DNA from 3 places in the Streptomyces sp. NBC_00090 genome. Region 2 is predicted to be linked to each of the others. Evidence: riboswitches for the same ligand, from Rfam matches in the RefSeq annotation. Region 2 holds a riboswitch; each other region holds the start of a gene.
The links. A riboswitch is a leader RNA that binds a small molecule or an ion and turns the genes downstream of it on or off. The one in region 2 is predicted to bind cobalamin.
Positions count from the first base shown of each region.

Region 1: another riboswitch for cobalamin. It lies ahead of cobN (cobaltochelatase subunit CobN); the one in region 2 lies ahead of OG361_RS09620 (cobalamin biosynthesis protein).
Region 3: another riboswitch for cobalamin. It lies ahead of OG361_RS14995 (ABC transporter substrate-binding protein); the one in region 2 lies ahead of OG361_RS09620 (cobalamin biosynthesis protein).

Region 1 covers NZ_CP108224.1:4,333,739-4,337,004, reverse strand. The annotation lists gene OG361_RS19325 (cobalamin biosynthesis protein CobG) at 1-1,179, opposite strand, end outside; cobalamin riboswitch at 1,259-1,392, shown strand; gene cobN (cobaltochelatase subunit CobN) at 1,433-3,266, shown strand, end outside.
Region 2 covers NZ_CP108224.1:2,176,503-2,179,768, forward strand. The annotation lists gene OG361_RS09610 (anion permease) at 1-594, shown strand, start outside; gene OG361_RS09615 (hypothetical protein) at 607-828, shown strand; cobalamin riboswitch at 934-1,086, shown strand; gene OG361_RS09620 (cobalamin biosynthesis protein) at 1,119-2,093, shown strand; gene OG361_RS09625 (cobyric acid synthase) at 2,090-3,266, shown strand, end outside.
Region 3 covers NZ_CP108224.1:3,418,246-3,421,511, reverse strand. The annotation lists gene OG361_RS15015 (amino acid permease) at 1-192, shown strand, start outside; gene OG361_RS15010 (Mov34/MPN/PAD-1 family protein) at 267-692, shown strand; gene OG361_RS15005 (GlxA family transcriptional regulator) at 683-1,246, opposite strand; gene OG361_RS15000 (HD domain-containing protein) at 1,212-1,817, shown strand; cobalamin riboswitch at 1,810-1,944, shown strand; gene OG361_RS14995 (ABC transporter substrate-binding protein) at 1,983-2,954, shown strand; gene OG361_RS14990 (FecCD family ABC transporter permease) at 2,951-3,266, shown strand, end outside.

The sequences.
Region 1 (3,266 bases), 2.2 Mb from region 2:
GGCGACGACGTCGACCCAGGTGCCGTGCGGGTGGCCGCAGCGGCGCTCGCACCCGGAGTAGTGGACGGGGAGTCCAAGGGCCCCCGGGTGCGCGTCGGCGCGGACGTCCGCGAGGGACTTGGCGCAGCCGGGCAGCCCCGTGCAGGCGGTGACGCCCGCCCAGGGGGAGTCGGGGCGGGTGATCAGCCCGTACGAGGTGAGGCCCGCGAGCCTGCCGGCTTCCGCTGTCGCCCCGACCACGACCGCTCCGCGCCACGGCGTCAGCCGCACCTCCTCGGCGGGCAGCAGCGCGCGCAGCTGGGCGGCGGTGAGGCGGCCGAGGGGGGCCAGGACGTACAGGGCGGTGGGGCCGAGCGGACCGGGCGCGGGCGGCGGGCCCAGGACCAGCAGGGACTCCGCCGCCGGTACGGGCTCCGCCGCGATCCCGGCGCGGTCGAGGGCGCCCGCCACGTCCGGGGCGCACTCCGCCGGCAGCTCCCGCACCCGCCAGGCCCCGTTCCCGGCCTCGCGGGCGGCGTCCAGGAACGCCCCGGCGGCGGCGAGCGCGGCCCGCGGCGCGTCGGCTCCGCCGACCCGGAAGGCCCGCCCGCCGACGTACAGGAGCGCGGAGGAGGAGAAAGAGGCGGAGGAGACAGAGGAGGAACCCCGCTCCACTGCGACCAAGGTCACATCGCCCCCGAGTCCCGCCACGTCACCGCGTCCGTCGTCGAGGACGAAGAGGAAACGGCCGGAAAGCGCCGCGGTCCAGGGTTCGGCACAGAGCAGCTCGTCGAGCTCACGGGCCCACAACTGGACCTCGGGGCCGCCGAGTCCGTCGAGGCCGGCGGCGGGCGAGGCCACGATGTTGCGGACGCGCTCGTGGGTGGGGGAGGGCAGCAGGCCCGCTTCCGCGAGAAGCGCGGCGAGCTCGGCGCCGCAGCCCTCCGCGAGGCCGCGCAGCTCCGCGTTCCCCCGGGAGGTGAGACTGATCCGCCCGTCGCCGAGGGACTCCGCCGCGTGCGCGAGCGTCTCGATCTGACGTGCCGTCAACCGCCCTGCGGGCAGCCGCAGTCGGGCCAGCCGGCCGTCGTCGGCGGTGTGCAGGCGCAGCGCCCCGGGGCAGGCGTCGCCACGGTCCCGTATGCGAGCTTCGCCCCGTTCGGGCGCAGAGGGTGGGGTGGGCGGCATGGCGGCGAGCATACCCACGGGGAACCGGCCCGCCACCGGGTGTGATCCGGCCGACTCCACGGCCCGCCCCGCCCCGCCGACGGCACGATCTACTATGCAGATCGGCATGGGGTTCCAGGACCCCGGGGAGGAAGCCCGGTGAGAATCCGGCGCGGTCCCGCCACTGTGAGCCGGCCCCGGCGACGGGACCGGTGAGTCAGGAACTCCCGCCGTCCACACGACCACCCGGGGCGCGGACAACCCCGAGGAAGGGCCTGCGCACGCCATGCTTCTGCTGCTGTCGCACTCCGACACCGACCTGCTCAGCGCCCGTGCGGCGAACGCCGTCTCGGCCGAAGGGCCGGTGGAGTACCGCTTCGCCAACCCCGCCCGGCTGCCCCTCGCCGACCTGCCCGGCCTCCTCGACGGCGTCGAGCTCGTCGTCGTCCGCCTCCTGGGCGGCCTCCGCTCCTGGGAGGAGGGGATCGACGCGATCCGCGCCACCGGGAAGCCGGTCGTCGTCCTCAGCGGCGAACAGGCCCCCGACGCCCAGCTGATGGAGACCTCGACCGTCCCCGTCGGCGTCGCCACCGAGGCGCACGCCTACCTCGCGCACGGCGGCCCCGGCAACCTGGAGCAGCTGGCCCGCTTCCTCTCCGACACGGTCCTCCTCACCGGCCACGGCTTCGAGGCCCCGGCCGCCGCCCCCACCTGGGGCCCGCTGGCGCGCACCCCGAGGCGTACGGACGGCCCGACGATCGCGGTGCTCTACTACCGCGCCCACCACATGAGCGGGAACACCGCCTTCGTGGACACCCTGTGCGAGGCGATCGAGGACGCCGGCGCCCAGGCGCTCCCGCTGTACGTGGCCTCCCTGCGGGCCCCCGAGCCCGAGCTGCTCGACCGGCTGCGCGGGGCCGACGCGATCGTCACCACCGTCCTCGCCGCCGGTGGCACCAAGCCCGCCGAGGCGCAGGCCGGCGGCGACGAGGAGGCCTGGGACGCGGGCGCGCTCGCCGCGCTCGACGTGCCGATCCTCCAGGCGCTCTGCCTGACCGGTTCGCGTGCGAACTGGGAGGAGAACGACGAGGGCCTGTCGCCGCTGGACGCGGCCAGCCAGGTCGCCGTCCCCGAGTTCGACGGCCGGCTCATCACCGTCCCCTTCTCCTTCAAGGAGATCGACGCGGACGGTCTGCCCGCGTACGTCGCGGACGCCGAGCGCGCCGCCCGCGTCGCCGGGATCGCGGTCCGCCACGCGCGCCTGCGGCACATCCCGAACGCCGAGAAGAAGCTGGCGCTCGTCCTCTCCGCGTACCCGACGAAGCACTCCCGCATCGGCAACGCGGTCGGTCTGGACACCCCCGCCTCCGCCGTCTCCCTCCTCCGCCGCCTTCGTGAAGAGGGGTACGACTTCGGTCCCGTCGAGGAGCTCCCCGGCCTGGTGTCGGGCGACGGCGACGAGCTGATCTACGCCCTCATCGAGGCCGGCGGCCACGACCAGGACTGGCTGACCGAGGAGCAGCTCGCCCGGAACCCGGTCCGCATCCCGGCCGCCGACTACAAGCGCTGGTACGCCGAACTCCCCGCCGAGCTGCGGTCGGACGTCGAGGAGCACTGGGGGCCGCCGCCGGGCGAGATGTTCCTGGACCGCTCCCGCAACCCGGAGGGCGACATCGTGCTCGCCGCCCTGCGCCGCGGGAACCTGCTGATCCTCATCCAGCCGCCGCGCGGCTTCGGCGAGAACCCGATCGCGATCTACCACGACCCCGATCTGCCGCCGTCCCACCACTACCTGGCCGCCTACCGCTGGATCGCCGCCCGTGCCGAGGACGGCGGCTTCGGCGCCGACGCCATGGTCCACCTGGGCAAGCACGGCAACCTGGAGTGGCTGCCCGGCAAGAACGCCGGCCTGTCCGCCGCCTGCGGCCCGGACGCTGCCCTCGGCGACATCCCCCTGATCTACCCCTTCCTCGTCAACGACCCGGGCGAGGGCACGCAGGCCAAGCGCCGCGTGCACGCCACCCTCGTCGACCACCTGGTGCCGCCGATGGCGCGCGCCGACTCCTACGGCGACATCGCGCGCCTGGAGCAGCTCCTCGACGAGTACGCGCAGATCTCCT
Region 2 (3,266 bases):
GCGATCGCGCTCGGCACCTACCTCGGCGGCTGGCGCATCATCCGCACCATGGGCAAGGGCCTCACCGACCTCCGGCCGCAGCAGGGCTTCGCCGCCCAGACCAGCGCCGCCACGGTCATCCTCGCCTCCTCGAACCTCGGCTTCTCCCTCTCCACCACCCAGTCCTGCTCGGGTGCCGTGATGGGCGCGGGCCTCGGCCGCAAGGGCGGTGTCGTCCGCTGGTCGACCGCCACCCGGATGTTCGTCGCCTGGGGTCTGACCCTGCCCGCCGCGGGCCTGGTCGCCGCCGCCGCCGAGTTCCTCACCAAGCAGGGCCCCTGGGGCATCGCCGCCGTCGCGGTCCTCCTCGTCGCCGGCTCGGCCGTCATCTGGGCGCTCTCCCGCCGCAAGCCGGTCGACCACACCAACGTCACCGACGACGACCTCGACGCCCCGGCCGAGCCCGCGGGCGTGGTGACCACCGCGATCGCGGCCGTCACCCCGCCGCCGGCCGGTTCCGTCGCCGCCGTCGCGGACGAGGACCTCAAGACCACCATCCCGTCGCCGGCTCCCACCGACCCGGCCGCTCCCCCGGCCCCCGCCGCAGCGGTGTAAGGAACGAACGACATGAAGATCGACTGGGCAGCTCTCGGCTCCGTCTTCGGAGTCAGCCTCGTGGCGACCGTCGCCCTCGTGGGCCTCTTCACCCTCGGCATCGTCGGCCTCTCCAAGCAGGAGCAGGCCGCCGCACAGGGAGGCTCCGCCACCCTGGCCCGGACCGGCGCCTACGCCTGCTTCGCCCTGTGCGTGGCGGCCGTGAGCTACGGCATCTACCTGATCGTCGTCTGACGGTCCTCCCTTCCACGGCGGCCGGGCGGTCCGCACCCTCGGGTGCGGGCCGCCCGGCCGCCGTGTTTGTGGTGCTTCGCACAGTGACCTGTCGCAGGTCAAGGGTGAGTTGACGGGTGTTCGCGGGCCGTGGTGGACTGCCGAGGCCATTACGGCGGTAGCAGAGGAAGTCCGGTGTGAATCCGGCGCGGTCCCGCCACTGTGACCGGATCCGAAGGGTCCGGGAGTCAGGAACTCTCGCCGCCGGTCACGTCGACCCAGGGCGCGGACCCTGAGTGAGGACATGCGCCATGCCCGGTCGCATCAGAGCCAGCCGCCTTTCCCCGGACGGATTCGCGTACGGCGCGGCCCTCGGGCTCGCCGTCGACCAGCTCATCGGCGATCCCCGCCGCGGACACCCCGTCGCCGTCTTCGGCCGCGCGGCCGCCGCGGTCGAACAGCGCCTCCACCGCGACCACCGCGGGTGGGGCGCCCTGCACACCGCCGTCTGCGCCGGCACCACCGCGGCCGTGGGCGCGCTCGCCGCACGGGCCGTCCGGGACCGGCCGGCCGCCGCCGTGGCGCTGACCGCCGCCTCCGTCTGGGCCGTCGTCGGCGGTACGACCCTGGGGCGGGAGGCCCGCGCGATCGGCGGGGCGCTCGCCGTCGGGGACCTGGAGGTGGCCCGCGAGCGGCTGCCGCACCTCTGCGGGCGCGACCCGCACTCCCTGGACGGCCCCGCGATGGCCCGCGCGGTCGTCGAGTCGGTCGCCGAGAACACCTCCGACGCCGTCGTCGGCGCCCTCTTCTGGGGCGCGGTCGCGGGCGTGCCCGGTCTCGTCGGCTTCCGGGCCGTCAACACCCTGGACGCGATGGTCGGCCACAAGTCCCCGCGCCACCGCCGCTTCGGCTGGGCCTCGGCCCGCCTCGACGACGTGGCCGGCTGGCCCGGAGCCCGGCTGACCGCCGTGGCCGCGACGCTCGCCGGAGGGAATCCGCGCGGGGCCGTACGGGCCTGGCGGGCGGACGCGGCCCGGCACCCGAGCCCCAACGCGGGGCCCGTCGAGGCCTCCTTCGCGGGCGCCCTCGGCGTACGGCTCGGGGGGACCCTCTCGTACGGCGGGCGGGTCGAGCACCGGCCCGTGCTCAACGGGGACGGGCGGCCCGTCGAGGTCGCCGACATCGAACGGGCGGTCCGGCTCTCGCGCCGGGTGACCGCGCTGACCCTGGCCGCCTGTGTCGGCGGCCGCATGATCATCGGTGCCGTGAAGCGGAGGAACGCATGAGGGGTGGGGGGCTGCTCGTCGCCGGGACCACGTCCGACGCGGGCAAGAGCGTCGTGACGGCCGGCATCTGCCGGTGGCTGGTCCGCAAGGGGCTGAAGGTGGCGCCCTTCAAGGGACAGAACATGTCCCTCAACTCCTTCGTGACCCGCGAGGGAGCCGAGATCGGGCGGGCCCAGGCCATGCAGGCGCAGGCCGCCCGGGTCGAGCCGACCGCGCTCATGAACCCGGTCCTGCTCAAGCCCGGCAGCGACCGCTCCAGCCAGGTCGTCCTGATGGGCAAGCCGGTGGGCGAGCTGTCCGCCCGGGGCTACCACGGGGGGCGGCAGAAGGAGCTCTTCGAGCCCGTCCTGGCGTGCCTGGAGGAACTCCGGGGCATGTACGACGCCGTGATCTGCGAGGGGGCGGGCAGTCCGGCCGAGATCAACCTGCGGCGCACGGACATCGTGAACATGGGCATCGCGCGGGCCGCGCGGCTGCCCGTCGTGGTGGTCGGGGACATCGACAGGGGCGGGGTCTTCGCCCAGTTCTTCGGCACGACGGCGCTCCTCGCGCCCGAGGACCAGGAGCTGATCGCGGGCTACCTCGTGAACAAGTTCCGGGGCGATGTCACCCTGCTCGAACCGGGCCTCGACATGCTGCACGGGCTCACCGGACGGCGGACCTTCGGCGTCCTGCCGTACGCGCACGGGCTCGGCATCGACGAGGAGGACGGGCTCCGGGTCTCGCTGCGGGGCACCGTGCGCGAGTCCGTCGTCGCCCCGCCGGTCGGCGCGGACGTGCTGCGGGTCGCCGTGTGCGCCGTACCGCTCATGTCGAACTTCACGGACGTGGACGCGCTGGCCGCCGAGCCGGGCGTCGTCGTCCGGTTCGTGGACCGGCCGGAGGAGCTCGTCGACGCGGACCTGGTCGTCGTGCCCGGCACACGCGGCACGGTCAAGGCGCTCGCGTGGCTGCGGGAGCGGGGGCTCGCGGACGAGCTGGCCCGCCGCGCGGCCGAGGGGCGGCCGGTGCTCGGGATCTGCGGCGGCTTCCAGGTGCTCGGTGAGCACATCGAGGACGAGGTCGAGTCGAAGGCCGGGGCCGTGGACGGGCTCGGGCTGCTGCCCGTACGGGTGCGGTTCGCGCGCGAGAAGACCCTCGCGCGGCCGGTCGGCGAGGCGCTCGGGGAGCGGG
Region 3 (3,266 bases), 1.2 Mb from region 2:
GCCCCGGGAGCCCCGTACACCAGCTGGTTCGCGCTCCTCTTCATCGGCATGGTCATCGTGATGATGGGCATCGACGAGGGCGCCCGCGTCTCCCTCTACTGCGCGCCGGTCTGGGGCCTGATCCTGGGCGTCTCCTACCTGGTCCTCAAGTCCCGCAACCCCGAGGGCGCCGCCTTCGCCAAGCGGTCGTAAGGACTCTGTCCAGCATCCGGGCCGTCCCGTACCACTCCTCGGTACGGGACGGCCCGTCTGCTTATCCTGTCGGCATGCTGACCATCACCCGGGCCCTGTACGACCAGATCGTGGAACACTCCCGCGCGGACCACCCCGACGAGGCCTGCGGCGTGGTCGCGGGCCCGGAGGGCAGCGGCCGCCCCGAGCGCTTCATCCCCATGCTGAACGCCGCCCGCTCGCCCACCTTCTACGAGTTCGACTCCGCGGACCTGCTCAAGCTCTACCGCGACATGGACGACCGGGACGAGGAGCCCGTCATCGTCTACCACTCGCACACCGCCACCGAGGCCTACCCGTCGCGCACGGACATCTCGTACGCGAACGAGCCGCAGGCCCACTACGTCCTCGTCTCCACCGCCGACACCGACGGCGCGGGCCCCTTCCAGTTCCGCTCCTTCACCATCGTCGAAGGCGTCGTGACCGAGGAGGACGTCAAGGTCGTCGAGGCCTACGAGTAGGACGACGTACGGAAGCGCGCGAGGTACGCGGAGGGCGTCACCCCGAAGTGCCGGGCGAACGCCCTCCGCAGGCTCTCGTCACTGCCGAGCCCGCTCCGCGCCGCCGCCCCCGTCACGCTCGCCCCGCCCTCCAGCAGCATCCGCGCCGCCTCCACCCGTACGCGCTCCACGTACGCCGCCGGGGTCGCCCCGATCTGCTCCCGGAACAGCCGGGCCAGATGCCGGACGCTCACCCCCGCCCGCCGTGCGAGCACCGGCGCGCTGTGGTCCGCGGCCGGATCCGCCACCACCGCGTCCAGGAGCGGGCGGACCACCGGATGCCCGGTCGGGGGAGTCCGCGAGGCCGCCGAGAACTGCGACTGCCCACCCGGCCGCTGGAGGAAGACCACCAGATCCCGCGCCACCGCGCGGGCCGCCTCCGGGCCCCGGTCCTCCTCCACCAGGGCCAGACACAGGTCGATCCCGGCCGTCACCCCCGCCGAGCTCCACACCTCGCCGTCCCGCCCGTCCCGCACATGGATCGCGTCCGCCGCCACCGAACTCGTCCGCGACACGGCGAGCGAGCTCGTCTACCACCACTCCCGCCGCGTCCACCTCTTCGGAGCCCTCCGCGGCCGGGCCCTCGGCCTCGCCTACGACCCCGAACTCCTGTACGTCGGCGCGATGTTCCACGACCTCGGCCTAGGGGAGAAGCACCGGAACAGCGGCCGCCGCTTCGAGGTCGACGGCGCCGAGGAGGCCGCCGCCTTCCTCCGCGCGCAGGGCGCCGACGAGGACGCCGTCCGCCGCGTCTGGACCGCGATCGCCCTCCACACCACCCCCGGGATCCCGGAGTTCATGGAGCCCGAGGTCGCGCTCGTGACCGCCGGCGTCGAGTACGACGTCCTCGGCATCGGCTACGACGACCCCGCCGCCGTCACCCCCGAGGACCGGGCCGCGATCGTCGCCGCCCACCCCCGCCCCGACTTCAAGCGTCGCATCCTGGAAGCCTTCGCCGAGGGCATCGCCCCCAGGCCGGACACCAACTTCGGCAACGTGAAGGCCGACGTACTGCGCCACTACGTGCCCGGCTTCACACCCGGCGACTTCGTGGACACCATCCGGAACTCCGCCTGGCCCGAGTGAGAGACTGGCCGGGACCAACGGGCGGCAGGACCCAGGAAGCCGGTGTGAATCCGGCACGGTCCCGCCACTGTGACCAGCCCCCTCGGGTGCTGGGAGCCAGGAACTGACCTGCCGCCTCTCACCACCGATCGGGGACGTGGAAATCCCCGGAGGAGGCATTCCGCCATGACCTGGCCCCGCCGTGCCCTGCTGCCCGCCGCCGCCCTCGTCTCCCTGCTCGCCGGCTGCTCGGCCCCCTCGGAGCAGACCTCCGCGGCGAAGCCCGCACCGGGATTCCCGTACACCGTCGACAACTGCGGCGTGAAGACCACCTATCAGGCCCCGCCGAAGCGCGTGGTCACCATGAACCAGCACGTCACCGAGGTCATGCTCGCCCTCGGCCTGGAGAAGTCCCTCGTCGGCACCGCCTACCTCGACGACGCGATCCTCCCCGCCTACAAGAAGGCGTACGACACCGTCCCCGTCCTCGCGAAGGAATACCCCTCCAAGGAAGCCCTCCTCGCCGCCAACCCCGACTTCGTGTACGGCGGTTACGCCACCGCCTTCGACGCCAAGGACGGCCGCGGCCGCGACGACCTCAAGCGCTCCGGCATCGAGACCCGCCTCAACACCGAGTACTGCCCGTCCGGTGCGACCTCGATCGACGACCTCTACCGCGAAGTCCGCGAGATCGGCCGGACCTTCGGCGTCCCCGACCGGGCCGAGACCTGGACCCGGGAGGCGCGCACGACCGTCGCCGCCACCGACAAGCGCCTCAAGGGCACCCCGCCGCTCTCCGTCTTCGTCTACGACAGCGGCGACAAGACCGCGTTCACGGCGGGCGGCAAGGGCATCGGCAACGAGCTCATCACCCGGGCCGGCGGCCGGAACGTCTTCGCCGACCTCGACAAGGCCTTCGGCGACGCCACCTGGGAACAGGTCGTCGACCACAGGCCCGAGGTCGTCGTCATCTACGACTACGGCTCCACCACCGTCGAACAGAAGAAGAAGCGGCTCCTCGACGACCCCGCCCTCAAGGACGTCCCCGCGATCAAGAACCGCCGGTTCGCCGTCCTGCCCCTCTCCGACACCGTCCTCGGCGTCCGGGTCCCCGACGCCGTCGACAAGCTCGCCGCCCAGCTCCACCCGGCCCGGTGACCACGCTCCTCCGCCCGGCCCGGACCCCGGTCCGGGCCCCGGCCCCCGCCCCGCCACGGGTCCGGTACGCCCTCGTCGTCACCGGACTCGTCCTGGCCCTCGCCCTCGCCGGCCTCGCCTCCCTCGCCCTCGGCTCCGTCCGCATCCCGCCCGGCCAGGTGCTCGACGCCCTGACCGGGCGGGCGGCCCCCTCCCCGTACCGGACGATCGTGCTCGACGTCCGGCTGCCCCGGGTCCTGCTCGGCGTGGTCGTCGGCGCCGGGCTCGCCGTCGTCGGCGCCGTCCTCCAGGCCCTCGTCCGCAACCGCCTCG